DNA from 3 places in the Nocardiopsis sinuspersici genome. Region 1 is predicted to be linked to each of the others. Evidence: riboswitches for the same ligand, from Rfam matches in the RefSeq annotation. Region 1 holds a riboswitch; each other region holds the start of a gene.
The links. Region 1 has a riboswitch for thiamine pyrophosphate ahead of thiO (glycine oxidase ThiO). Riboswitches for the same ligand answer to the same signal wherever they lie in the genome.
Positions count from the first base shown of each region.

Region 1 (7,895 bases):
GGCCGGGGCGATGCGCAGCGCCTTGGCCCCGTCGCCCGCCGTCCCCACCACGTCGATCCCGTCCTCGCCGAGATCGCGCGCGACCGCGTCGCGCCACATCGGGTGGTCGTCCACCACCAGTACCCGGATAGCCTCGCTCTCCATGCGGGTGAGCCTATCCCGCCCGCGTCCGCGCGGGGCCGGGGAACGTCGAAGGGGCGTGCGGGCCCGGCCTGCCCGCACGCCCCTTCCCGAGGCCGTGCTCCCACGCTCCGGGGGCGGCGCCCCCCCGGGGTGCGTCAGTCGTCGCCCCGGTCGCCGAAGTCGCCCAGGTCGATGCCGCCCGGGGTCGCGGTGATCGTGATCTCCGTCTTCTTGGGGGCCTTGCCGGTGTGGGACTGGTGCGTCACGACGTCGCCGCCGAAGAGCTTCTCGACCTTGACCTTGAAGCCGGCCTCCTCCAGGGCCTTGCGCGCGTCCTTCACCTTCATGTCGACCACGTCGGGGATGGCCACACCCGGCGGGCCGGTGGAGACGGTCAGGGTGACGGTGTCGCCCGCGCCGACGCCGGCGCCGCTGTCCGGGCTCTGCTGGATCACCTTGCCCTCGGCGACGTCCTCGCTCTCCTGCTCGACCACCTCGACGGTCAGGCCGAGGTCCTGCAGGGCCGTGCGCGCGCCCTCCAGGTCCTGGCCGACCACGGGGGGCACCGAGATGCTGCGGCTGACGGAGATCGTGACCGTCCCCTCCCGGTCGGCCTCCTCCCCGGCCGCGGGGTCGGTGGAGACCACCGTTCCCGGCTCGACGTCCTCGGCGTCCACCTCCTTCTGGACCACGTTCTCCGGGGCGAAGCCGAGGTCCTCCATCTGCTTGAGGGCGTTGGCGGAGTCCTCGCCCTCGAGGTCGGGCATGGACACCTTCTGCGGCCCCTTGGACAGGTGGACGGTGACCTCGGCGTCGGGGGACAGGCTCTCCCCGGCCGCGGGGTCGGTCTCGGCGACCGCGCCGGCCTCGACGTCGCTGTAGACGGTCTCGTCGGAGAGTACGTAGACCAGCCCCTCGGAGCGGATCAGCTCCCGTGCGGCCTCGGGGGCGGAACCGACCACGTCCGGAACGTCCGCGTAGCGGCCGGAGAGGAACCACCAGCCCGAACCGAGCACGATGACCGCCAGGACCGCCGCGCCGATCCCGATCAGCAGGTTGCGGCGGCGCCGGTCGTCGGGTCCGCTCCGGTAGTCGTCGTACCCGTCGTCATCGTCGTAGCCGTCGTATCCGTCCCCGTCCAGGCCGGCGGAGTTCATGTCCACGATCATCGTGGCGTTCTCGGTGCCCGGGCCGGCCCCGCCGGCGATGAGCTGCGGGGCGGTGACCGAGGACGTGGCCGCCGTCGGGGTGACGGGCGTCAGCGGGGCCCGGCCCGCCGTGGAGGAGGCGGGCAGGACGTTGAGGACCTCCAGGACCTTGGCCAGGTACTGGCCCGCGTTGCCCAGGCGGTACCGGGGATCGCGTTCGGTGGCCTTGGTGACCAGCCCGTCCACCTCGGGCGGCAGGCCCGGCAGGAAGTGCGAGGGGCGCGGGACGTCCTCGTTGACGTGCTGGTAGGCGATCGCGATGGGCGTCTCGCCGGTGTGCGGCTGGCCGCCGGTGAGCAGCTCGTAGAGCATGATGCCCGCCGCGTACACGTCGCTGCGCGCGTCGGCGGTGCCCCGCTCGATCTGCTCGGGTGCCAGGTAGGCGGCCGTGCCCATGAGGGTGCCGGTACGGGTCAGGCCCTGGTTGGACTGCTCCACGGCGCGGGCCAGGCCGAAGTCGGCGACCTTGACCCGGCCGTCCTCGGTGATGAGGACGTTCTCGGGCTTGACGTCGCGGTGCACCATGCCCGCCTGGTGGGCGGCGCCCAGAGCGGCCAGCACGGAGGCCATCACGTTCAGGGCGTCGCGCGGGGCCAGGCGCCCCTGGGCCTTGAGCAGGTCGCGCAGCGTGCGTCCGGGAACGTACTCCATGGCCAGGAACACGTGCCCCTGGTCCTCACCCTGGTCGAAGACCTGGACCACGTTGGGATGGGAGAGCTTGGCGACGGAGTGGGCCTCGTTGATGAAGCGCTGGACGAAGGTGGGGTCCTGCGCCAGCGAAGGATGCATCACCTTCAGCGCCAGGCGCCGGTCCAGCCTCAGGTCGTGGGCGACGTAGACGGTCGCCATCCCGCCTCCGGCGATCCTGGACTCGACGAAGTAGCGTCGGTCCAGGGTGGTGCCTACGAGCGGGTCGGAAGTCGTCATGTCCACGGCGGAGTAGTGTCCTTGCTGCGGGGAGCGCGGGCTGTCGCGGCCGGTGGCGCGTACCCGACACCGGGTGTCGAACCGACACGATAGCGGAAGCCCGCGCGGAGTCTGCCCCGCGGTTCACGGTCGCGTCGCCCCGCTCCACCGTTGGTGGGGATGCTCGCGCCTGGGTCGTCTTCGTGCGCGCGCTGCCCTCGCGGCCGGGGCGCACACCTTTTCCACGGTAGGGGACGGGGCCAAACGCCCCGGGCGTGAACCACCCGCCTCACGCCGCACTCGGCGGGGCGGCCCTGACCACGGTCGACGCCCTCGCGGACCGGGCCGACGGCGCTCCGTTCCCCTCCCGTCGGGGTCGGAAGGGGCACAGAACGCCACATCGGTTTCAGGAATCACTTTGATCTCATCGGCCACATGCGTGTGTCCGTGAGAGTGTCCCAACTCTCGTCGGTCTCCCCGGCCTGCTCCCGGCCGCCGCGCTAGTCGATCCCGGGGGAGGACGCCTGGGCGTGGCGGCGCACCGGGATGCGCCCGGCCAGCCGGGCGCCGCGGCCCGCGCGAACGGCGTCGCGCATCGCCGCGGCCATCCGTACCGGCTCCTGGGCCCGGGTCACGGCCGTGGCCAGCAGCACCGCGTCGCAGCCCAGTTCCATCGCCAGGGCCGCGTCGCTCGCGGTGCCGATCCCGGCGTCCACGATCACCGGCACGCCGGCCTGCTCCACGATCAGCTCCAGGTTGTGCGGGTTGCGGATGCCCAGCCCGGACCCGATCGGCGCGGCCAGCGGCATCACCGCCGCACAGCCCAGCTGTTCCAGGCGCCGGGCCAGCACCGGGTCGTCGTTGGTGTAGGGCAGGACGACGAAGCCCTCGTCCACCAGTTGCTCGGCGGCCTCCAACAGCTCCACGGGGTCGGGCAGCAGCGTGTGCTCGTCCGCCACCACCTCCAGCTTCACCCAGTCGGTGCCCAGCGCCTCACGGCCCAGCCGGGCGGTGCGTACGGCGTCGGCCGCGGTGAAGCACCCGGCGGTGTTGGGCAGCGCCCGGATCTTGTTGCGGGTGAGGATGTCCCACACCGATCCCTGGGTGGCGGGGGAGACCCGGCGCATCGCCACGGTGGTCAACTCGGTGCCGGAGGTGACCAGGGCCTCCTCCAGGACCTCCAGGGAGGGAGCCCCTCCGGTGCCGGTGATCAGCCGGGAACCGAAGGCGGTCCCCGCGATCACGAGCGGGTCGTCGGCGCGGGCGGTGTACTCGGCCATGCTCAGCCTCCCTGTACTGCGGTGAGGACGTCCACGCGGTCACCCGCGCCCAGCGCGTTGTCGGACCACGCGGCGCGGCGCACCACCTCGTCGTTGACGGCCACGGCGATACCGCCGGGGATCTCACCGTTCGCGGCGGCGGTCAGGTCGCGCACGACCGCCTCCACCGTGGTGTCGTCGGTAACCTCGCGGCGGTCGCCGTTGATGATCAGTTCCACTGCTACTCCCACTGCTTCCGCTTCGTCGTGCCCCCGCCGCCGAACACCCGGTCCGCGGCGAAGCGCTGGGCGTACTCCGGCAGGACGCCGGTGGTCAGTGCCCGGGCCATGACCTCGCCGGTGACCGGGGTCAGCAGCACCCCGTGCCGGAAGTGCCCGGCGGCCAGGTGCAGCCCCGGTACCCGGGTGGGGCCCAGCAGGGGCTCGTTGTCGGGTGAGCCCGGGCGCAGGCCCACACAGGTCTCGGTGATCTCCAGCTCACTCACCCCGGGGACGAGTTCGCGTGCGTCCCGGAGCACCTGCCACAGCCCCCCGGCGGTGAGCGAGGTGTCGTGGCCCAGCTCCTCCTGGGTGGCGCCGATGACCACCTCGCCGTCGGCGCGCGGCACCAGGTAGGTCGGAAAGCCCCTGACGAGTCCGCGGACCGTCCGGCCGACGATCGGCGGCTCACCGGCGGGCACCCGGGCGCGCAGCAGCTGGCCCTTGACCGGGCGCAGCGGCGGGACCACCGGCTCGGGGACCCCGACCGCGTCGCCCCAGCAGCCCGCGGCCAGGACCGCCTGGTCGGCGGGCAGCAGCCGACCGTCGTCCAGGCGCACGCCCAGCCGGGTGCCGTCCGGGCCGGGGGCGAGGACCTCCTCGGCCCGCCCGGCGATCTCGGTGACGCCCGCGCGCTCGCCCGCCACGGCCAGGGCGCGCAGCAGCCGCCGCGGGTCCACGGAGTGGTCGTCGGGGGCCAGGAGGCCGCCGCGCACGGACGGGGCCAGCATCGGCTCCAGGCGTCGGCACCCGCGGCTGGTCAGGCGTTCGGTGGCGATGCCCAGGCGCTGGTGGAGTTCGTGCAGTTCGGTGAGGACGGCCAGGTCGTCGCGGTCGAAGGCGACCAGGAGCGTGCCGGTGGCGCGGTGGCCCACGCCGAGGCCGCTGGCCTCCTCCAGTTCGGTGACGAAGTCGGCGTACATGGCAGCGGAGCGGACCCCCAGCTCCATGAGGGGCTCCTCGCCGAACACCGCCTCGGTGGCGGGGGTGAGCATGCCCGCCGCGACGGTGGAGGCGGCGCGGGCCCCGGCCGGGTCGGCCACGGGGTCGGGTTCGACCAGGGTGACGGACAGCCCCCGTTGGGCGGCGCGCCAGGCGGTGACACGCCCGACGAGGCCGCCGCCGACCACGACGACGCCGCGGTCGCCGGCACGTCCGTCGGTGGGGTGCCCCATGGGGGAGCGGGGGGTGTTCGAAGTGCGCACGGCGCTGGTCTCCCCTCCCTTCGCCGGCATGATCCGGATCAGGTTCGTGCGGTCGGAGGCTGCCAGCCTCCCTCTCAGCCGGGTATCACCCGGCTCCCGCGGGATGTGTGGGTCCGTCCCCATTCTAGGGCGTGTCCGCCGAACACGCCCTGGGGCCTCCGCCGGAGCGGGAAACGGGCGGATTCCGAGCCGAGAGCCGTCTCATCCGCGCCACAGGTGCACCGCACGTGCGGGGATGTGGCAGATTGGTGCCGTGACACAAAGCGACATGGACATCGACGCACTGGTCGGCGAGTGGCTGACCCTCAAGGAGGCGGCCCAGCCGCTGGGCGTGAGCCCGAACCGGATCAAGACACTGATCCGTGAGAACCGACTGATGGGCGTGGTCCGCGGAGGTGAGCTGTCCATCCCCGCCGCGTTCGTCGACGGCCACGACCTGGTCAAGGGACTGCCGGGCACGGTGATGCTGCTCAGCGACGCGGGGTTCTCCACCGAGGAGGCCCTGCGCTGGCTGTTCACACCCGACGACTCCCTGCCGGGCACGCCCATCCAGGCCATGCGTGAGAACCGGGGCACCGAGGTGCGCCGCCGCGCGCAGAGCATGGCCTTCTAGTTCGCGTGCCCGCGGGCCCGCCCGTCACCCTCCACCATCCTCGACGGTCGGCCTCCGGCCGTGGTTCCTCACGAAGGGCTCGGGGCGCCAAGGACCGGGGTTCTTCGGCGTCGCCCACGCCTGAGGCCCGTGCCCACGCCGTCGCCCGCCGCGATCCTCAGCGGACGCCTACGGCGCAGCACCCGTCGCGGCCCGGCTCCTCCCGTGGAACCCGCCCCCCGCACACGGTTCGGACCGGAATCTGCGGGGGGCGCGCCGTCGCGCTCCCTCCCCTTGGGCCCGCCCGGCTCAGGGCCTAAGGTGAGCGGTGTGAGGACCAGCCACGGAACCAGCCTGCGCAAGCGCCTGGACACATCCCTTCTGTACCTGTGCACCGACGCCCGGACCGGGCGGGGCGATCTCGCCGAGTTCGCCGACGCCGCCCTGGCCGGGGGAGTGGACATCATCCAGCTCCGGGACAAGGGCCTGGAGGCCCGGGAGGAGATCGCGGCCCTGGAGGTGATGCAGGATGCCTGCGAGCGGCACGGCGCCCTGCTCGCGGTCAACGACCGCGCCGACATCGCCCGCGCCGTGCGCGCCGACGTCCTCCATCTGGGCCAGCGCGACCTGCCCGTCCCCATGGCCCGCGACATCATCGGCGCCGATCCCCTCATCGGCCGCTCCAACAACGACGCCGACGCCGCGGCCGCCTCCGCCGAGGACCCCGGCAGCGACTACTTCTGTGTCGGCCCCACCTGGGCCACGCCCACCAAGCCGGGCCGCCCGGCCGCCGGGCTGGACCTGGTGAGGCGGGCCGCGGCCCTGGGCGCCGACCGCCCCTGGTTCGCCATCGGCGGGATCGACGCCGACAACATCGACCAGGTGCTGGACGCCGGTGCCCGCAGGGTCGTGGTCGTGCGCGCGATCACGGAGGCGCCGGACCCCCGGGCCGCCGCCGCGGAGCTGCGCCGGCGCCTGACCGCCAGGACACCCGGACAGGGCTGAGGCACGGGCGCCCGGCCCCGGTTCAGGACACCAGCAGGACCTTGCCGAGGACCGTGCGCCCCTCCAGCGCGGCGTGCGCCCGGCTCGCCTGCTCCAGCGGCAGGGCCAGCCCTACGTGCGGGGTGATCTCGCCCCGGCGGGTCAGCTCCAGCATGTACCGCAGGGCGCTTCGCCTGTCGTCGGGGTCCTGTGCCTGCAGGTCGAACAGGCCCAGTACCTCGACACCGCGGCGCCCGGCCTCCTCGGTGTCCACCTCTGAGAAGCGGCCCCCCGCCGTTCCGTAGCCGATGAAGCGTCCGCCGTCGGCCACGGCCCCGAAGGCCGCCTCGCCCAGGGCGCTCCCAGCGCCGTCCAGGACGACGTCGACCCCGGTGCCCCCGGTGAGCTCGAGAACCCGCTTCTCCCAGCCCGGCCGGGAGTAGTCCACGGCCTCGTGCGCGCCCAGCTCACGGGCGAGCGCCAGTTTGGCCTCTCCCCGGGCCGCGGCGAGGACCCGTGCTCCGGCCGCACGGGCCAGTTGGACGGCCAGGCTGCCCGCCCCGCCGGTGGCGGCGGCGACCAGGACGGTGCTGCCGGGGCCGAAGGCCGCGGCCCGCTCCAGCGCCAGCGCGGTCGGCCCGTCGTGCAGCAGTGCCAGCGCCGCCTTCGGGTCCACCCCCTCGGGCACCCTGACCAGTGCCGACTCCGGAACGGCGGCCCGCTCGGCGTATCCGTCCACGGGCAGGGTGGTACGCCCCTCCGACGCGTCCGTGTGCCCGGTGTCGGTGACCACCAGGGCGTCCGTCCAGCCCGGGTCCACGTCCTCACCGAGCGCGGCCACCCGCCCGACCACTCCCGCGCCGGGGACGTAGGGGGGAGACACGGGGAAGTACTCCCCTCCCCAGCCGCTCCGGACCAGGGTGTCCAGATACATGACGTTGGACGCCCCGACCTCCACCAGTACCCGTCCGGGCCCCACCTCGGGTTCGGACACCTCCCGGGCCACCAGGACCTCGGGACCGCCGAATCCGTCCACCACCACCGCGCGCATCTCTTCTCCTCCGTGTCCGCCTCGCCGACACCGCACATCCTTCTTCCTCAACAATGCTTGAGGTCAATGCCGCCGTGGAGAAAGCCGGCGGCGCAGCGGCCCGCAGGCGGTGGAACCGCCGCGCGCGGGGCACGGCGGTGGCGGGGTGGCGGCCCGGGGTCAGACCGCGACGTGTGACAGGGCACTGGGATGGCGCCGGAGGAAGCCCTCGATGGACTGGGCCGGGTGTCCGGTCAGCTCGGGGACGGTGGGCGCGACCACGTCCAGTTCCCCGGAGGCGATCGCCTCG
Region 1 covers NZ_MCOK01000001.1:3,177,559-3,185,453, reverse strand. Annotated here, with positions in the region: gene NOSIN_RS13675 (response regulator) at 1-144, opposite strand, end outside; gene pknB (Stk1 family PASTA domain-containing Ser/Thr kinase) at 279-2,264, opposite strand; gene NOSIN_RS13665 (thiazole synthase) at 2,738-3,517, opposite strand; gene thiS (sulfur carrier protein ThiS) at 3,520-3,735, opposite strand; gene thiO (glycine oxidase ThiO) at 3,738-5,009, opposite strand; TPP riboswitch at 4,978-5,089, opposite strand; gene NOSIN_RS13650 (helix-turn-helix domain-containing protein) at 5,215-5,592, shown strand; gene thiE (thiamine phosphate synthase) at 5,902-6,576, shown strand; gene NOSIN_RS13640 (zinc-binding dehydrogenase) at 6,599-7,606, opposite strand; gene NOSIN_RS13635 (SDR family oxidoreductase) at 7,766-7,895, opposite strand, start outside.

Region 2 (7,895 bases), 2.9 Mb from region 1:
GCCCCTGGACGAGATGAGCCCCTGGGCGCCGGCGGCGCTCATGGCGATCGAGGACGAGCGCTTCTACGAGCACGGCGGACTGGACCTGCGCGGCACGTTCCGCGCCGCGGTCCGCACCGCCATGGGCAACACCCAGGGCGGGTCCACCATCACCCAGCAGTACGTGAAGAACCTGCTCATCGAGCAGGCCGACGGCGAGGAGGAGGTGGAGGACGCCACCGCGCAGACCCTGGGGCGCAAGGTCCAGGAACTGCGCTACGCCGTCGACATCGAGGAGCGGCTCACCAAGGACGAGATCATGGAGGGCTACCTCAACCTCGCCTACTTCGGTCAGAACGCGTACGGCATCGAGATCGCCGCGCGGCGCTACTTCTCCGTACCGGCCTCGGAACTGGATCCCGCGCAGGCCGCCACGCTCGCGGGAATGGTGCGGGCCCCGTCGTACTACGACCCGATCACCCGCCCCGAAGCCGCCACGAAGCGCCGCAACATGGTGCTGGACCGGATGGTCGACACCGGGTACCTGGAGGCGCAGGAGGCGGAGAAGTACAAGGCCCAAGAGCTGAAGGTGGACGTGACCCCGCGCGGCGGCAGCTGCTTCCACAGCGAGCAGCCGTTCTTCTGCGACTACGTCATGCACTGGCTGAGGGACTCCGACGCGCTCGCCGACACCCAGGAGGAGCGCGACAAGATACTCGAGAGGGGCGGTATCACCGTCCGCACCACGCTCGACACCGACATGCAGAAGGCCGCGGAGAAGGCGATCAAGAAGTACGTCCCCGGGGACGAGTCCACCAAGTTCGCCGCCGAGGTGCTGGTGGAGCCCGGTACCGGACGGGTGCGGGCGATGGCCCAGAACATGAGCTACGGCTTCGACGAGGAACCGGGCAACACCTCGATCAACCTGGCCGTGGACAAGGACGACGGCGGCTCCCACGGCTACCAGGCGGGATCGACGTTCAAGCCGTTCACCCTGGCCGCCGCCCTGGACGCCGGCCTCGGGTACGGCACCAGCTTCAACTCGCCCGAGAGCACGTCGGTCAGCGGGATGAGGAACTGCGAGGGCGGCAGGATGGCCACGTGGAACGTGAGCAACGCCGGTGAGAGCAGCGGGGGCACGCACAACATGGTCAGCGGGACCAAGGGGTCGGTGAACACCTACTTCGCCCAGTTGCAGGAGCGCGTCGGCCTGTGCGAGACCGCGCAGATGGCCGAGAAGCTGGGCATCCACCGCGCGGACGGCGCGGAACTGGGTGTGTGGAACTCCTTCACCCTGGGCGACCAGGAGGTCTCCCCGCTGACCCTGGCCGGCGCCTACGCCACCTTCGCCTCCCGGGGCACCCACTGCGAGCCGACCCCGGTGACCTCGATCAGGTTCGAGGGAGAGGACGGCAGGAAGGTCGAGGTGAAGCCCGACTGCGAGAAGGTGATCGAGACCAAGGTCGCCGACGGCGTCAGCCACCTGCTCCAGCAGACCTTCAAGGGCGGCACCACCAACGGCCTGGGGATCGGGCGCCCGGCCGCGGCCAAGACCGGTACCACCGACAGCGCGGCCTACGCGTGGTTCGCGGGGTACACCCCGAACCTGGTCGGGACCGTGGCGGTCGGCGACATCCGCGGCGGCGAGCAGCACCCGCTCCAGAACGTGAAGATCGGCGACCGCTACTACGGCATGGTCTACGGCGCCACGCTGCCCGGCCCGATCTGGCAGGCCACCATGGAGGAGGCCGTGGACGAGCTTCCGGAGGAGGACTTCGCGCCGTCACCGAAGACCTTCGGCGATCCCTCACCCGGCAGGCCGTCCGGATCCGGCGACGGCGGCGACGCCTGACGCCCTCACGGAGCCGCCGCGGGACCGGGTCGTCCGGGAAAAGACGAGGATCGTGGGGGCGAAAAACCCCACGATCCTCCTTTGTGCCCCATACTGGAGGAAGAACCGACAGGGGAGCGCGTGAGCGCTGAGAGTGCGGCACCCGGCCGCAGACCCTTACACACCTGATCTGGGTCATGCCAGCGAAGGAAGTCGTAGGAACCCGTCACCGGTGGCGTGCTCCCGCGCACCGGCAGTACTCCGGCCGCGCGTGGCACACTCCGTCGGTGCCGCTCTTGGCCACATGGCCCCTCGTCATCCCCCGACGAAGGGACAGCAGGACATGAAGAGGAACAGCACCGCGAGGACCGGTTTCCGGCAGGACGTCCTCGGCCGGCTGCGGAGCTGGCGCACCGTCGACATCGTCGTGGCCGCCGTCATCGGCGTCGCGGTCGGCGTCGTCTTCTGGCTCTGGAACATCGTCTGGTCGGTCACGACCCCGCTGTTCGTGGGATTCCCGCCCGCGCAGGCCGTCGTCTACGGCATGTGGCTGATCTCCGGCGTGCTCGGCGGCCTGATCATCCGCAAGCCCGGAGCCGCCCTGCTCACCTCGGTCGCCGCCGCCTCGGTGTCCGCGGTCCTGGGCACCCAGTGGGGGATCATGGTCATCCTCGACGGAACCCTCCAGGGCATCCTGCCCGAGCTGGTCTTCCTCGCCTTCGGCTACCGGCGGTGGGGCATGGGCGTGGCCGTGCTCGCCGCGGCGGTCGCGGGCGTCTCCCCCGCCATCCGGGACAACATCGCCTACAACGTCACCTGGCCGCTGCACTTCCAGATCGTGTACGGCGTCATCGTGGTGATCAGCGCCGCCGTCATCGCGGGCGTGGGCGCACGCCTCCTCACCACCGCCCTGGCCAGGTCCGGGGCCCTGGCGCCCTTCCCGTCGGCGAAGGGCTGACCCGTGGCGCGGACGAACGGGCGGACCGCCCGTCCCGGCGCGCGCGTGGAGCTGTCCGGCTGGGGCTGGCGGCACTCCGGGCGCGGGGAGCACGCCCTGCGCGGCGTGGACCTGGTCGTCGAACCCGGTGAGCGCGTGCTGCTTCTCGGCGCCTCCGGGGCGGGCAAGTCGACCCTGCTCCACTCGCTGGCCGGTCTGACCGGCCCGGACGGCGCGATCAGCGGCGACCAGGAGGGCAGCCTGCTCGTGGACGGCGAGCCCGCCGACCGGGGGCGGGGCGCGGTCGGCCTGGTCAGCCAGGACCCCGAGACGCAGCTGGTGATGGCGCGCGCGGGCGACGACGTGGCCTTCGGCCCGGAGAACCTGGGGATGGAGCCCGGGCTGATCTGGCCCCGGGTGCACGAGGCCCTGGACGCCGTGGGCTTTCCGTACGGGCCGCGCCACTCCACCGGCGCGCTGTCGGGAGGGGAGAAGCAGCGCCTGGTGATCGCCGGGGCGCTGGCCATGCGCCCCCGCCTGCTGCTGCTCGACGAGCCCACCGCCAACCTCGACCCGGCGGGGGCCGCGCTGGTGCGCGGCGTGCTCGCACGCCTGCTCGCCGAGACCGAGGCGACCATGGTGCTCGTCGAGCACCGCGTGGCCGAGGTGGTCGGCCTGGTGGACCGGGTCGTGGTCGTGGAGCCCGGCGGCGGCGTGGTCGCCGACGGGGACCCGGCCGCCGTGTTCGCCGGGCACGGGCGCTCACTGGCCGCACAGGGGGTGTGGGTGCCCGGGAACGAGCCCTCCCCCGAACTGCCTCCGGCGCCCGGGGGAGGAGCCCTGCTGGAGGCCGTGGACGTGGCCGCGCGCACCCCCTTCCAACTGGGTGTGCGCTCCGCGCCCCGGCGCGTGGTGCTCGACGGCGTGGACGCCACCGTGTCCGCCGGGACCGCGACCGCCCTGACCGGCCCCAACGGTGCGGGCAAGTCCACGCTGCTGACCATGCTGGCCGGGCTGTCCAGGCCCCACCGGGGACAGGTGCTGCCGCGCGGGCCGCTGGCCGGGGCCGACCGGCGCCCCCTCGCGCGCTGGCCCGCCCGGAGGCTGGCCCGGCACGTGGGCACGGTCTTCCAGCACGCCGAGGACCAGTTCGTCACCACCACCGTCCGCGACGAGCTGCGGTTCGCCCCGCTGCGCGCCGGGATGGGTGCGGCCGAGACCGACGCCTGGGTGGACGAGCTGATGGAGCGGCTGCGCCTGACCCGTCTGGCCGACGTGCACCCCTACACGCTCTCGGGCGGGGAGAAGCGGCGACTGTCGGTGGCCACGGCGCTCAGCTCCGGCCCCTCGCACGCGCCCGACGTGCTCGTGCTGGACGAGCCGACCTTCGGCCAGGACACCCGTACGTGGACCGAGCTGGTGGAGCTGCTGGGAGCCCTGCGGGCCGAGGGGAGGGCCGTGGTCATGGCCACCCACGACGGCCTGCTGCTGCGGCACCTGGCGGACGCGCGGGTGCGCGTGGCCGACGGCCGCGCCGTGTACGAGGCCGCAGTCCCGGAGCCGGGAGCGGCCGAGCCCGTCGCCGCGCGGGGCGGCGCGGGAGTGAGGAGGACCCGTGGGTGACCGGCGGACCGCGGACGACCGGCGGACCCCGGGCGGGGACACGCTGACCCTGGACGCGCCGGAGGACGGCGGGTTCCGTTACTGGCTCGTCGGGCTCAACCCCGCCGCCAAGCTGCTCGCCGCCCTGCTCCTGGGCCTCGGCCTGGTCCCGGCCGTGGACGCCGTGACCGGCGGCGTGGTGCTGGCGGGGGCCCTGCTGCTCCTGCCGTTCAGCGGGATCGACCGGCGCACCCTGCTCGTCCTGGGCGGCCCCTTCCTGCTCATGGGGCTCTCCAACGGCCTGGTCAACTACCTGTACGGCGAGCACGGCGCGGAGGGGGCCCTGGGCGCTGCGGTGCGCCTGCTGGCCATCGCCCTGCCGGGCCTGATCGCGGCCGTGAGCAGCGACCCGACGGAGATGTCCGACGGGCTGGTGCAGCGGCTGCGGGTGCCCGAGCGGCCCGCCATGGGCGTGCTGGCGGCACTGCGCCTCGTCCCGCTGCTGGCCGACCAGTGGCGCACCATCACACTGGCGCGGCGGGCGCGCGGGCTGGAGGCCGGACGCAACCCCGTGCGGATGGTCACGCTGTTCTTCGGCCGCCTGTTCGCCCTGCTGGTGCGGTCCATCCGCACCGGGACGCTGCTGGCCACGGCGATGGACGCCCGCGCGTTCGGCACCGGGCCGCGCACGCGGGCCAGGCGGAGCCGCTGGCGCCGGGCGGACACGCTGCTGCTCGCGGGCGCGGCCCTGCTCCTGGTGGCGGCGTACACGCTGTCCGCCCGGCTGGGCACCCTGGTGCTGCTCTTCTCCTGAACCTGGTGGTAGGCAGTTCAGGACACCGACGTCGAATGGAAGAGGTGGGGATCGTGGGCGAGTTCGTTCGCGTGGAGACCGACCCGGACCACCCGGGTGTGGCCGTGATCAGGCTGGACAGACCGAAGGTGAACGCGCTCAACGCCGCGATGACGGCCGAGATCGCCGACGCCGCGAAGCAGGTGTCCACCGACCCGGACGTGCGCGCCGTGGTGGTCTACGGCGGCGAGCGCGTGTTCGTCGCGGGCGCCGACATCAAGGAGATGGCGGACCGCACCGCAGCCGAGATGCGCGAGTACGCGCGCAACCTGCAGGGCGCGCTGACCCTGGTGGCGCGCGTTCCCAAGCCGGTCGTGGCGGCCGTCACCGGATACGCGCTGGGCGGCGGCCTGGAACTGGCGCTGGCCGCCGACTTCCGGGTCGCGGGCGCGGGGGCGAGGCTGGGCGTGCCCGAGATCCAGCTCGGCGTGATCCCCGGCGCGGGCGGCACCCAGCGCCTGCCCCGCCTCGTGGGAGCGCCTCGGGCCAAGGAGATGATCTTCAGCGGCCGCCACGTGAAGGCGGACGAGGCCCGTGAGATCGGGCTGGTGGACGAGGTCGTCCCGGACGAGGAGGTCTACGGGGCGGCCGTGGCCCGGGTCGCGAAGTACGCCGACGGCCCGGCCGTGGCGCTGGCCGCCGCCAAGGAGGCCGTGGACCGGGGGATGGAGACCGACCTGGACACGGGCCTGGAGATCGAGCGCCTGCACTTCGCCGGGCTGTTCGCGACCGAGGACCAGAAGAGCGGTATGCGCAGCTTCGTCGAGCAGGGGCCGGGCAAGGCCTCCTTCGTCGGGCGCTGAGCCGGTCGGGCGCTGAGCCGGTCGGGCGGGGAGGGCGGATACCGTGAGGGGCCGCCCTCCCCGCCCCCTTTCCTCGGTTTCCCGGTGCGCGGAGGGACCTCCCTCTCCTCGGTGCCGGACGGTGACGGGAAGGACCCGGACCAACGTCCGCATCCGGCCAGTCCGGACGCGGAGGAGGGAACCGCGCACGCGAGTTTTCCGTCATACTCGTGGTGGTCGTCCGAGGACGGACGCACCGCCGGAGCCCCCTGGACGACCCCGGCGACGCGGAAGCGGCCGCACGGGCCCCGGACGGGCCACACAAGCCAAAGGTTGACCCATCCCCCCGGCCGATAAGCTGGACGTGGCGGTATGCGGTCTTTTGAGGGGATGAGTTCTCGATGGCAATGTCGGCAGGTTTCCCCACGGGCGAGGAGCTGCCGGAGCGCATCGGCCACTACGTGATCCGCCGCCGTATCGGACAGGGCGGCATGGGCGTGGTGTACCAGGCCGAGGACCCCCGGACCGAGCAGTTCGTCGCGGTGAAGGTCCTCAAACCCGAGGTCGCGGGGGACCACATCGCGCGGGCCCGGCTCGCACGCGAGGTCGAGACCATGCGCCGGGTGCACAGTCCCAACGTGGCCGAGGTCATCGACGCCGACACCCAGGCCGAGCTGCCGTGGGTGGTCACCGAGTACATCCCGGGCCCGACCCTGGACGCGACCGTCACCGACCACGGCCCGCTGCGCGGCCGCGCTCTCACCCGCTTCGTGACCGGCCTGGCCCGGGCGATCAAGGACATCCACGAGGTGGAGGTGATCCACCGCGACCTCAAGCCCGGCAACGTGATCATCTCCAACGGCGAGCCGATCGTCATCGACTTCGGCATCGCGCACGCCGTGGACGGCGCCAAGCTGACCCAGACCGGCACGTTCGTCGGCACGCCCAGCTACCTGTCCCCGGAGGTCATCGAGGGCACCGACCTGGGCCCGGCCACCGACATCCACGCCTGGGGCGGCACCGTCGCCTTCGCCTCCACCGGCCGCCCGCCCTACGGCGCGGGCTCCTTCGAGGTCATCTTCTTCCGCATCCTCAACGGCGAGATCGACATGGACGGGATGCACGAGGCGCTGCGGCCGCTGGTCAACCGCGCCGTCTCCCGCGACATGGCGAGGCGCCCCACGGCCGCGCAGCTGGTCGAGGAGACCGGCCGGCTCAACCTCGACCTGCCCTGGACCGAGGACGTCGGCGGCCGGCCCACCGGGCTGACCGGCAGCCACACCGTGTACAACCCGTCCGTGGGCGGACTTCCCGAGTCCGACCCCGCCGGCCGCGGTGGTGCGGGCGGCGCGGCCGCGGCGGGAGCCGCGGGTGCGGGACTCGGCGGCGCCGCCGGCTACCTGGCCGGGCGCGCGTCCGGGGGCGACGAGGGGTGGGGTCCCTCGCACACGAGCAGCGGGGCCAACCAGGCCGCCGCTTCCTGGTCCCTGCCCAAGGAGCCCCCGCACCAGACCTCCTCGGCCCACGCGAACGGCTGGGAGGGCGACCCGGAGGCCACGGACGACCTGTCGGGCGCCGCCGGCGACGCCCGGCGGGGCTGGGACGCCGACGAGGACGCGACCGACGACCTCGGGGGCGGCACCCAGCGGATCACCCCCAGCGGTTCCGACGACCTGGACGACCCGCAGGGAACCATGCGGATCAACCCGGTCGGCGCCGGGGACGACCTCGACGACATGCAGGGCACGCGGCGCTTCCAGCCGGGTGAGCCGTCCCGCGACGAGCCGCAGGGCACCATGATGATGGACCCCGTGGACGCGAACGGCTACGGGAACGACCACGGGTACCGCCCCGTCGCGGAGGACGAGGGGCACCAGGCCCCGCAGACCCAGTTCTTCAACACCCCGCTGC
Region 2 covers NZ_MCOK01000001.1:302,679-310,573, forward strand. Annotated here, with positions in the region: gene NOSIN_RS01320 (transglycosylase domain-containing protein) at 1-1,831, shown strand, start outside; TPP riboswitch at 1,932-2,039, shown strand; gene NOSIN_RS01325 (ECF transporter S component) at 2,154-2,768, shown strand; gene NOSIN_RS01330 (ABC transporter ATP-binding protein) at 2,772-4,370, shown strand; gene NOSIN_RS01335 (energy-coupling factor transporter transmembrane component T family protein) at 4,363-5,163, shown strand; gene NOSIN_RS01340 (enoyl-CoA hydratase/isomerase family protein) at 5,199-6,005, shown strand; gene NOSIN_RS01345 (serine/threonine protein kinase) at 6,392-7,895, shown strand, end outside.
Region 2: linked by a shared signal. The riboswitch ahead of NOSIN_RS01325 (ECF transporter S component) and the one ahead of thiO (glycine oxidase ThiO) in region 1 are both predicted to bind thiamine pyrophosphate.

Region 3 (7,895 bases), 2.5 Mb from region 1:
GGACCCGCTCGCGCGCTGAGGGGCCCGGTCCCGGGACGGCCTTGCTGACCCGGACCGCACGACCTCGGGCGGCGCGGCCTCGGGCGGCGCGATCCCGGGTTCCGCGCCCCGGGGCCGCGAAGCCCCAGGCTGCGGGGCCGCGCACCCCTCCGCTGCGGAACTCCACACCCCGGCGGTAGGGAGTCCTTCATTTCGGGCACAGCGTCAATATGCTCTTACCCAGCCGAAACAGGGGTTCGGCGCCTTCCGGACCACTCCCCGCCCGTCCCGCCACCGCTAGACTGACGACTCCTGGTTCCGGGCCTCACGGTCTCTTCTCCCCCGCCCCGGCCTGGTCGGTGCGTCCGGCCGGTGTCGGCGGACCCCATCGCGTGTCCGGTCGGGACCGTGGATCACATGGACAACCCCTGACCCACCCTCCACCCGTGCACACAGTGCGCGTGCGGTGGCACCACTAGGACGGAGGACGGCGCCCTCGCCCGGGTTCCGGCCCGTGCGGCGCCCAACAACCCAGATGCCAAAGTCAGTAGGCAGCTACATCTTCAACGCGGTGCGCGGCGGCGCGGTGGGAGCCTCCGAGGCCCTGCCCGGCATCAGCGGCGGCACGGTCGCCCTGATCGTCGGCCTCTACGACAAGCTCATCGGCGGCGCGGGCCACATGGTCAGCGGCATCAAGCGCTACGTCACCGACGTCCCGCGCGGCCGCGGCAGGGAACGGGCCCGGGAGCAGTTCCGCCAGGTGGACTGGAGCGTGCTGATCCCCGCCCTGGTCGGCATGGTGGTCTTCCTCGGCCTGGCCGCCATCCTGCTCGCCCCGCTGGTCGAGTCCTACTCCCAGTACGCGTACGCGCTGTTCTTCGGCCTGGTCCTGGCATGCCTGTGGATTCCCTACACCGGCGCGGGCAGGAAGTGGCGGGCCTGGCACTACCTCGTCGCCCTGGTGTTCGCCGCCGGCGCGTTCCTCCTCACCGGCCTGCCCGGCGCGAACCTGCCCACCCACCCGGTGGTGGTCTTCCTCGCCGCGTCCGTGGCCATCTGCGCGCTCGTCCTGCCGGGCCTGTCCGGTTCGTTCATCCTGCTCACCCTGGGCCTGTACGAGCCCACGATCAGCGCGGTCGGCGACATGGACGTCGCCTACCTGGCGGTGTTCGCGCTGGGCGCGCTCACGGGCCTGTCGGTGTTCGTGAAGATCCTGCAGTACCTGCTGGAGAACTTCCACCACCTGACCCTGGTCGTGCTCACCGGTCTGATGGCCGGTTCGCTGCGCGCCCTGTGGCCCTGGCAGACCGAGGAGCGCGTCATCCTGACTCCCACCGAAGTCCCGGTCACGGTGGTGTTCATGGTGGTCGGCTTCGCCGTGGTGACGGCGGCCATCGTGTGGGAGCGCCGCAAGCGCGGCCAGGATGTGGAGACCGAGCACCACCAGGTGCCCACCCGCGTCTGAGAACGGGAAAGACGGCCTCATGGCGACGAATCCGTGGACGGCGGCCCCTGCGGCGGAGGGGTCGGCCCACCAGTACGAGGGCTTCATCGGGTGGATCCTGAACCTGATGGACACCCTGGGCGAGCCGGGCGTGGGCGTGGCCCTGTTCATCGAGACGTTCTTCCCCCCGGTGCCCAGCGAGGCGGTCCTGCCCGGTGCTGGTTTCCTCGCCTACTCCGGGGAGATGAACGTGTGGCTCGCCATCCTGTGGGCGACGGTCGGCGGCCTGCTCGGCGCGTGGGGCTTCTACGCCGCCGGCGCGCTCCTGGGCCGTGACCGCACGGCGCGGCTGGTCCGGAGGACTCCGCTGCTGGAGATCGAGGACTTCCACAAGGCCGAGCGCTTCTTCGCCCGGTTCGGCGGCCTCGCGGTCCTCCTGGGCCGGTGCGTGCCCGTGGTGCGCAGCTTCGTCTCCATCCCCGCCGGGATCGAGCGGATGCCGCTGTTCCGGTTCTCCGTGTACACGGTCGTCGGTTCCGCGGTGTGGAACACGATCTGGATCGGTCTCGGCTTCGCCTTCGGGCCGGCCATCGAGCCCGTCCTGCTCCAGTGGAGCGGCATCATCAGCAATCTCGTGATCGCGGTCACCGGCCTGCTGGTGCTGTGGTTCGTCCTCGCCCGCCTCCGTAAGCTGGCCAGGGCCCGCCGTTCCGAGGACACCTCCACCTGAGGGCCCGGGGGAGCGCCCCGGCTCCGGGCGGCGCACGCCCTCGGGATACCCTCCCTGGAGAACACCCACAGACGCATACCGAGGTGGGGGCCGCAGCGGCGGCCCCCACGGCGCGGGGTGCCGGGACACCGTCCCGGCTGAGAGCACACCCGTCGAACCTGCCCTAGTTAGCACTAGCGAAGGAACGCCCATGAGCGCGTACAACATCGTGTCCGTCGCCGGCAGCGACCCCAGCGGGGGCGCGGGGATCCAGGCCGACCTCAAGGCCTTCTCCGCGCACGGGACCTTCGGGATGACCGTGGTCACCGCGCTGACCGCCCAGTCCACACGCGGTGTCACCGGGGTCCACCCGGTCCCGGCCGAGTTCGTCGCCCACCAGATGGACACCCTCTTCGCCGACGCCACCGTGCACGCGGTCAAGGTGGGCATGCTGGGCACCTCCGAGGTCACCGAGGCGGTGGCCGAGGCGATCGGGCGCCACGCGCTTCCGAACGTGGTGGTGGACCCGGTGATGGTCGCCAAGAGCGGTGACCGGCTGCTGGAGTCCTCCGCCGTCGAGGCGCTGCGGAGTGAGCTGCTGCCCCGCGCGGACCTGATCACCCCGAACCTGCCCGAGGCCGCCGACCTGCTGGAGGAGCCCGAGGCCGCCGACCTGGCGACGATGCGCGCCCAGGCCGCGCGGCTGCTGGAACTGGGGCCGCGCCGGGTCCTGCTCAAGGGCGGTCACCTGTCCGGCGGGGAGAGCGTCGACGTCCTGGCCTCCCGGGGCTCCGACCCGGTCGAGTTCCGCGCCCCGAGGGTGGCCACCCGCAACACGCACGGCACCGGGTGCACCCTGTCCTCCTCGATCGCGGCCCTGCTGCCGCAGCGCCCGGACGTGGCCGCGGCCGTCGGGGACGCCAAGGCCTACCTGACCGAGGCGATCCGGCGCGCCGACGAGATCGACGCGGGCGGCGGCCAGGGCCCGGTCCACCACTTCCACGCCTGGTGGTAGCGGGCGCCGCCTCCGGCGGCCGCGCGACGACACGAGGGGGGACCGGCTCCGTGCCGGTCCCCCCTCCTCGTGCGCGGTGGGCTATCCGCTCACGTCTTGCTCACGTCCTCCATGACCTTGCTCGGGTCCCTCCAGTCCGGGTGGTCGAAGAACTTGCGCGTCTCGGCCACGACGATCGGGGACAGCAGCAGGAGCCCGATGAGGTTGGGCAGCGCCATCAGTCCGTTGGCGATGTCGCTGAACAGCCACACGGAGTCCAGGCTGGCCACCGCACCGATGAAGATGACCGCGATGAACACCAGGCGGTAGGGGGTGATCATGCGGCTGCCGCCCAGGAACTCCACGCACCGCTCGCCGTAGTAGGCCCATCCGAGCAGGGTGGTGAAGGCGAACACGGCGACCGCGATGGCCACGACGTAGGCGCCGGCCGGGGCGAGCGCGGGGCTGATCGAACCCAGGCCCTCGGTGATCGCGTAGGAGGTCATCAGCGAGCCGTCATCGCTGTTGGCGGCGCTCCAGGCGCCGGTGACGATGATGACCAGGCAGGTCATGGTGACCACGATGATGGTGTCGATGAAGGTCTGGGTCATCGAGACCATGGCCTGGCGGACCGGCTGCCTGGTCCTGGCCGCGGCGGCGGCGATGGCGCCGGTGCCCAGGCCCGACTCGTTGGAGAAGATGCCGCGGGCGAAGCCCTGCTGGATGGCGAGCATGAAGCCCGCGCCGGCGAAGCCGCCCGCCGCGGACGTGCCGGTGAAGGCGTCGGTCACCACGAGCTGGAGCGCCGGCAGGATGGCGTCCCAGTTGACGGCCAGGATGACCAGGCAGATGCCGACGTAGAGGACGATCATGAGCGGCACGAGCGCGGAGGCGACCCGGCCGATGCTCTTGATACCGCCGAGGATGACGGCTCCCGCGAGCAGCATCAGGATCAGGCCGACCATCCACGGGGCGAGCGGGGTGACGCTGGTGATCTGCTGGGAGACGGTGTTGGACTGCGTGCCGTTGCCGATACCGAAGGCGGCGATGGAGCCGAAGACCGCGAAGGCCACGCCCAGGGTGGTGCCCAGACCGCCGCGGATCCCGTACTTGAGGTAGTACATCGGTCCGCCGCTCTGCTCGCCCCTGTCGTTGGTGCGGCGGAACTTCACGCCCAGGAGGGCCTCGCTGTACTTGGTGGCCATGCCGAGAAGGGCGACGATCCACATCCAGAACAGCGCGCCGGGGCCGCCCGTGCCGATGGCGAGCGCGGCACCACCGATGTTGCCGACGCCGACGGTGGCGGCGAGGGCGGTGCTCAGGGCCTGGTAGTGGGAGATGTCGCCCTCGACGGACTCGTCCTCCTTCCGGCGGACGAAGGCGAGCCACAGCGCGTGCGGCAGGCGGAAGAGCTGGAGCAGGCGCAGTCGGATCGTGAGGAACAGCCCGACACCGGCCAGCAGCGGGATGAGGACGAAGGGTCCCCAGATGATGCTGCTGACGATGCCAGCCATTTCGAGGAGTTGGTCCACAGGGGATCTCCCTATCGGTGAGTGGGTGGGGACGGGGCCGCCGGTGTCTCGGTGCGGGGAGTTCGGGCACCCTTGCGATCGCGTCGGCACTGGTGGAGGCCTGGCGATACCGGCAAAGAATCGCACCGACGCGTAACGAACGAATCACGCCTGTTCCACATGCCGGTTTCTTCGTGTGCGCACGCGTCTTCTCCCGCGTGCGCGCGCTCAGACACCGCCCTCGTCGTCCTGGGCCAGGGCGAGCCTGCTGAGGACGGCCGCGGCCTCGTCGGGGTCCGCTCCCCGCCCCACCGCCACGCCGAGGAGATAGGTGGTCAGGGGCGCCGCGGGCCGGGCCACGGAGTGGGCGGCGTCCCTCGCCAGGTCCAGGACCCGATCGACGTCCGCTTTCCGGAACGGCTCCGTACCGGTCAGATCCAGTTCTCTTCTGACCACTTCCGCCCATTCGGTGAGGGTCACCGTATGACTCCTTAGAGAGCACGTCGATTGCGTCAGCCGATCATAGCCATCGGCGGATCACCCGGCGGCAACACTGGCGCCGGAGCGCCGTCACCGCCCGCTCGGTCGGTCCACGCCCGGTCTTCGGACGCGGTTCTCCCACGCCCCGACCGGGATTCACCCCCCGAGCCTAACGTCGGAGGCAGCCGTCCCCCCGGCGTTGGGAGCCACTCGCATGTCCCCGACCGAGACGCGCGGACCACTCCGCGTGGCCATCGTGACAGAATCCTTCCTTCCGCAGGTCAACGGGGTGACCAACTCCGTGTGTCGTGTCGTCGATCTGCTGGCCGCACGGGGCCACGAGGTCCTGGTGCTGGCCCCCGGACCCGGCCCCTCCTCCTACGCGGGCTTCCCTGTGGTCCGCATGCCCTCCATGCCCCTGCCCTTCTACCGGGACTTCCCCGTGGGGCTGCCCGCCCGGCGCACGATGACCGCGGCGATCCGCTCCTTCTCCCCCGACGTCCTGCACCTGGCCTCGCCCGCCCTGTTCGGCTCGGCGGCCGTGGAGACCGCACGCAGGTGGGCGCTGCCGACCGTGGCCGTGTTCCAGACCGACCTGCCGGGTTTCGCCGGTCGCCACCGCGTGCCCGGCGGGGAGGCCCTCTGGTCGCTGCTGCGGCGCACCCACGCGGCCGTGGACCGCACGCTGGTGCCGTCCTCGGCCACCATGGAGGCGCTGTCCGCCCGGGGGTTCCCGCGGCTGGACCTGTGGCGGCGCGGGGTGGACACCCGCCTCTTCGATCCCGCACGCCGCGACGGGGAGCTGCGGCGCCGGCTCGCTCCGAACGGGGAGGCGATCGTGGGTTATGTGGGACGGCTGGCCAGGGACAAGCGGGTGGACCTGCTGGCGCACGTGGCGCGGCTGCGCGGCATCAGGCTGGTCGTGGTGGGTGACGGTCCCGAGCGCGCCCGTCTGCGGCGGCGCCTGCCCGACGCGGTGTTCACCGGTCAGCGCACCGGCGGGGACCTGGCCCGCCTGTACGCGTCCATGGACGTGTTCGTGCACACCGGCGCCGACGAGACCTTCTGCCAGTCCGTCCAGGAGGCCCTGGCCTCGGGGGTCCCGGTGGTGGCTCCGGCCGCGGGCGGGCCGCTGGACCTGGTGGTTCCCGAGCACAACGGGCTGCTGTACGCCCCGGACTCGGTACGCGAGCTGCGGGTGGCGGTGGGACGGCTGGCGCACAACCGCGAGGTGCGGCGGCGGATGGCCGCGGGGACCCGCCCCTCGGTGGAGCACCGTACGTGGGAGGCGGTCGGTGAGCAGCTGCTCGACCACTACCGCGCGGTGATCGCTCCCAGCCGGGAACTGGCCGAGCGCGGCACCGGGGCGGACATGGTTCCGGCCTCCCCCGGAAGGAGCGGCCGGGGGAGGCCGGAAGAGCGCACGTCCACCCCGCCCCCTTCACGGGGCGGACGCGAATCTAGCTGACCGTCTGCGGAGCGGGGGCCCGGGGCCGTGAGAGGGCGGGGTCGGGCGCCTCGGCCAGCAGTTCGTCCAGGACCTCGGCGAGACGGTCCAGGTGGGCGCGGATCCACGGCAGCGCCAGCGGGTCGGTGGCCGCCAGGGCGGTGTAGCGGCGTTCCTCGGTGTCGCCGTAGAGCATGCTGGTGGCGACCCGCATGCGCAGGGCACCGGAGCCCTCTCCGAACTCGGCGGCGGGCAGCACGCCCATCCCGAAGCGCTCCAGCAGCAGCCCGGTCAGCTCCGGGCCGGTGGTCACGCCGTACCGGTCGGCCAGCTGGCCGCGGGCCGGTTCGAGGTCGGGGTAGAGGTAGAACGCCGCCCGGGGCGCGGAGACGGCCGCGCCCGCCCGGGTGAACGCATCGGTGACCGCGCCGGCGACGATGCCGTGCAGGCGGCGGCTGCGGTCGACGTGGTCCCGGAGTTCGGCGGGCTCGGTGAAGGCGTACGCGGCGGCCTCCTGGACGGGGGCGGACGGGCTCGACCAGATCTCGCTGGCCACGCCGAGCAGTCCGCCGCGCAGGCGTTGGCCGATCTCGGAGTCGGGCAGGCGCACGACGCCGATCCGCCAGCCGCCCAGGGCCAGGTTCTTGCTCAGGCCGGTGGAGACGACGGTGCGCTCGGGCGCGAACTCGGCCGGACCGTGGACCTCCACGGGTTCCTCGCCGGGGGCCCCGGGGTGGACGAGGTCGCGGTAGATCTCGTCGGAGACGATCACCAGGTCGAGTTCACGGGCCACCTCGCACACGCGGCGGACGGTGTCGGCGTCGGCCACGGTGCCGGTCGGGTTGTCGGGCAGGGTGACGATGACGGCGTTGACCGTGCGGCCCTGCTCCCGGGCGTCGGTGACGGCGGCGTGCAGCAGGTCGGGCTGGGGTACGCCGCCCTGCCCGGTGGTCGTGGGGACCATGACGGGCCGCTGGCCCACCAGGCGGCTCTGCGCCGCGTAGCTGACCCAGCTGGGCGCGGCGATCGCGGTGTCGCCGCCGATCTCCAGCAGGAGGCTGTACAGGAGCGGCTTGCTGCCGGGGCCGGCGATGACCTGCGCGGGGTCGGTGGGCAGACCGCGGCGCTCCCAGTACCCGGCGGCGGCCTCGCGCAGCGCCTCCGACCCGGCGACCGGGCCGTAGGCGTTCGCACCGTTCGCCGCGGTGAGCTGGTCTCTCATGACCGGGTGCACCGGGAGCCCGGCCTCACCGAAGCCCAGGGGAAGCACGCGCACCCCCTGGCGGCGCTTCTCGGCGAGGGCTTCGTTGACGGCGAGGGTCGCGGACACA
Region 3 covers NZ_MCOK01000001.1:699,507-707,401, reverse strand. Annotated here, with positions in the region: gene NOSIN_RS03015 (acyl-CoA synthetase) at 1-19, shown strand, start outside; gene NOSIN_RS03010 (DUF368 domain-containing protein) at 515-1,444, shown strand; gene NOSIN_RS03005 (DedA family protein) at 1,464-2,153, shown strand; TPP riboswitch at 2,257-2,355, shown strand; gene thiD (bifunctional hydroxymethylpyrimidine kinase/phosphomethylpyrimidine kinase) at 2,344-3,147, shown strand; gene NOSIN_RS02995 (alanine/glycine:cation symporter family protein) at 3,237-4,658, opposite strand; gene NOSIN_RS02990 (DUF6457 domain-containing protein) at 4,866-5,117, opposite strand; gene NOSIN_RS02985 (glycosyltransferase family 4 protein) at 5,374-6,585, shown strand; gene NOSIN_RS02980 (pyridoxal phosphate-dependent aminotransferase) at 6,578-7,895, opposite strand, start outside.
Region 3: linked by a shared signal. The riboswitch ahead of thiD (bifunctional hydroxymethylpyrimidine kinase/phosphomethylpyrimidine kinase) and the one ahead of thiO (glycine oxidase ThiO) in region 1 are both predicted to bind thiamine pyrophosphate.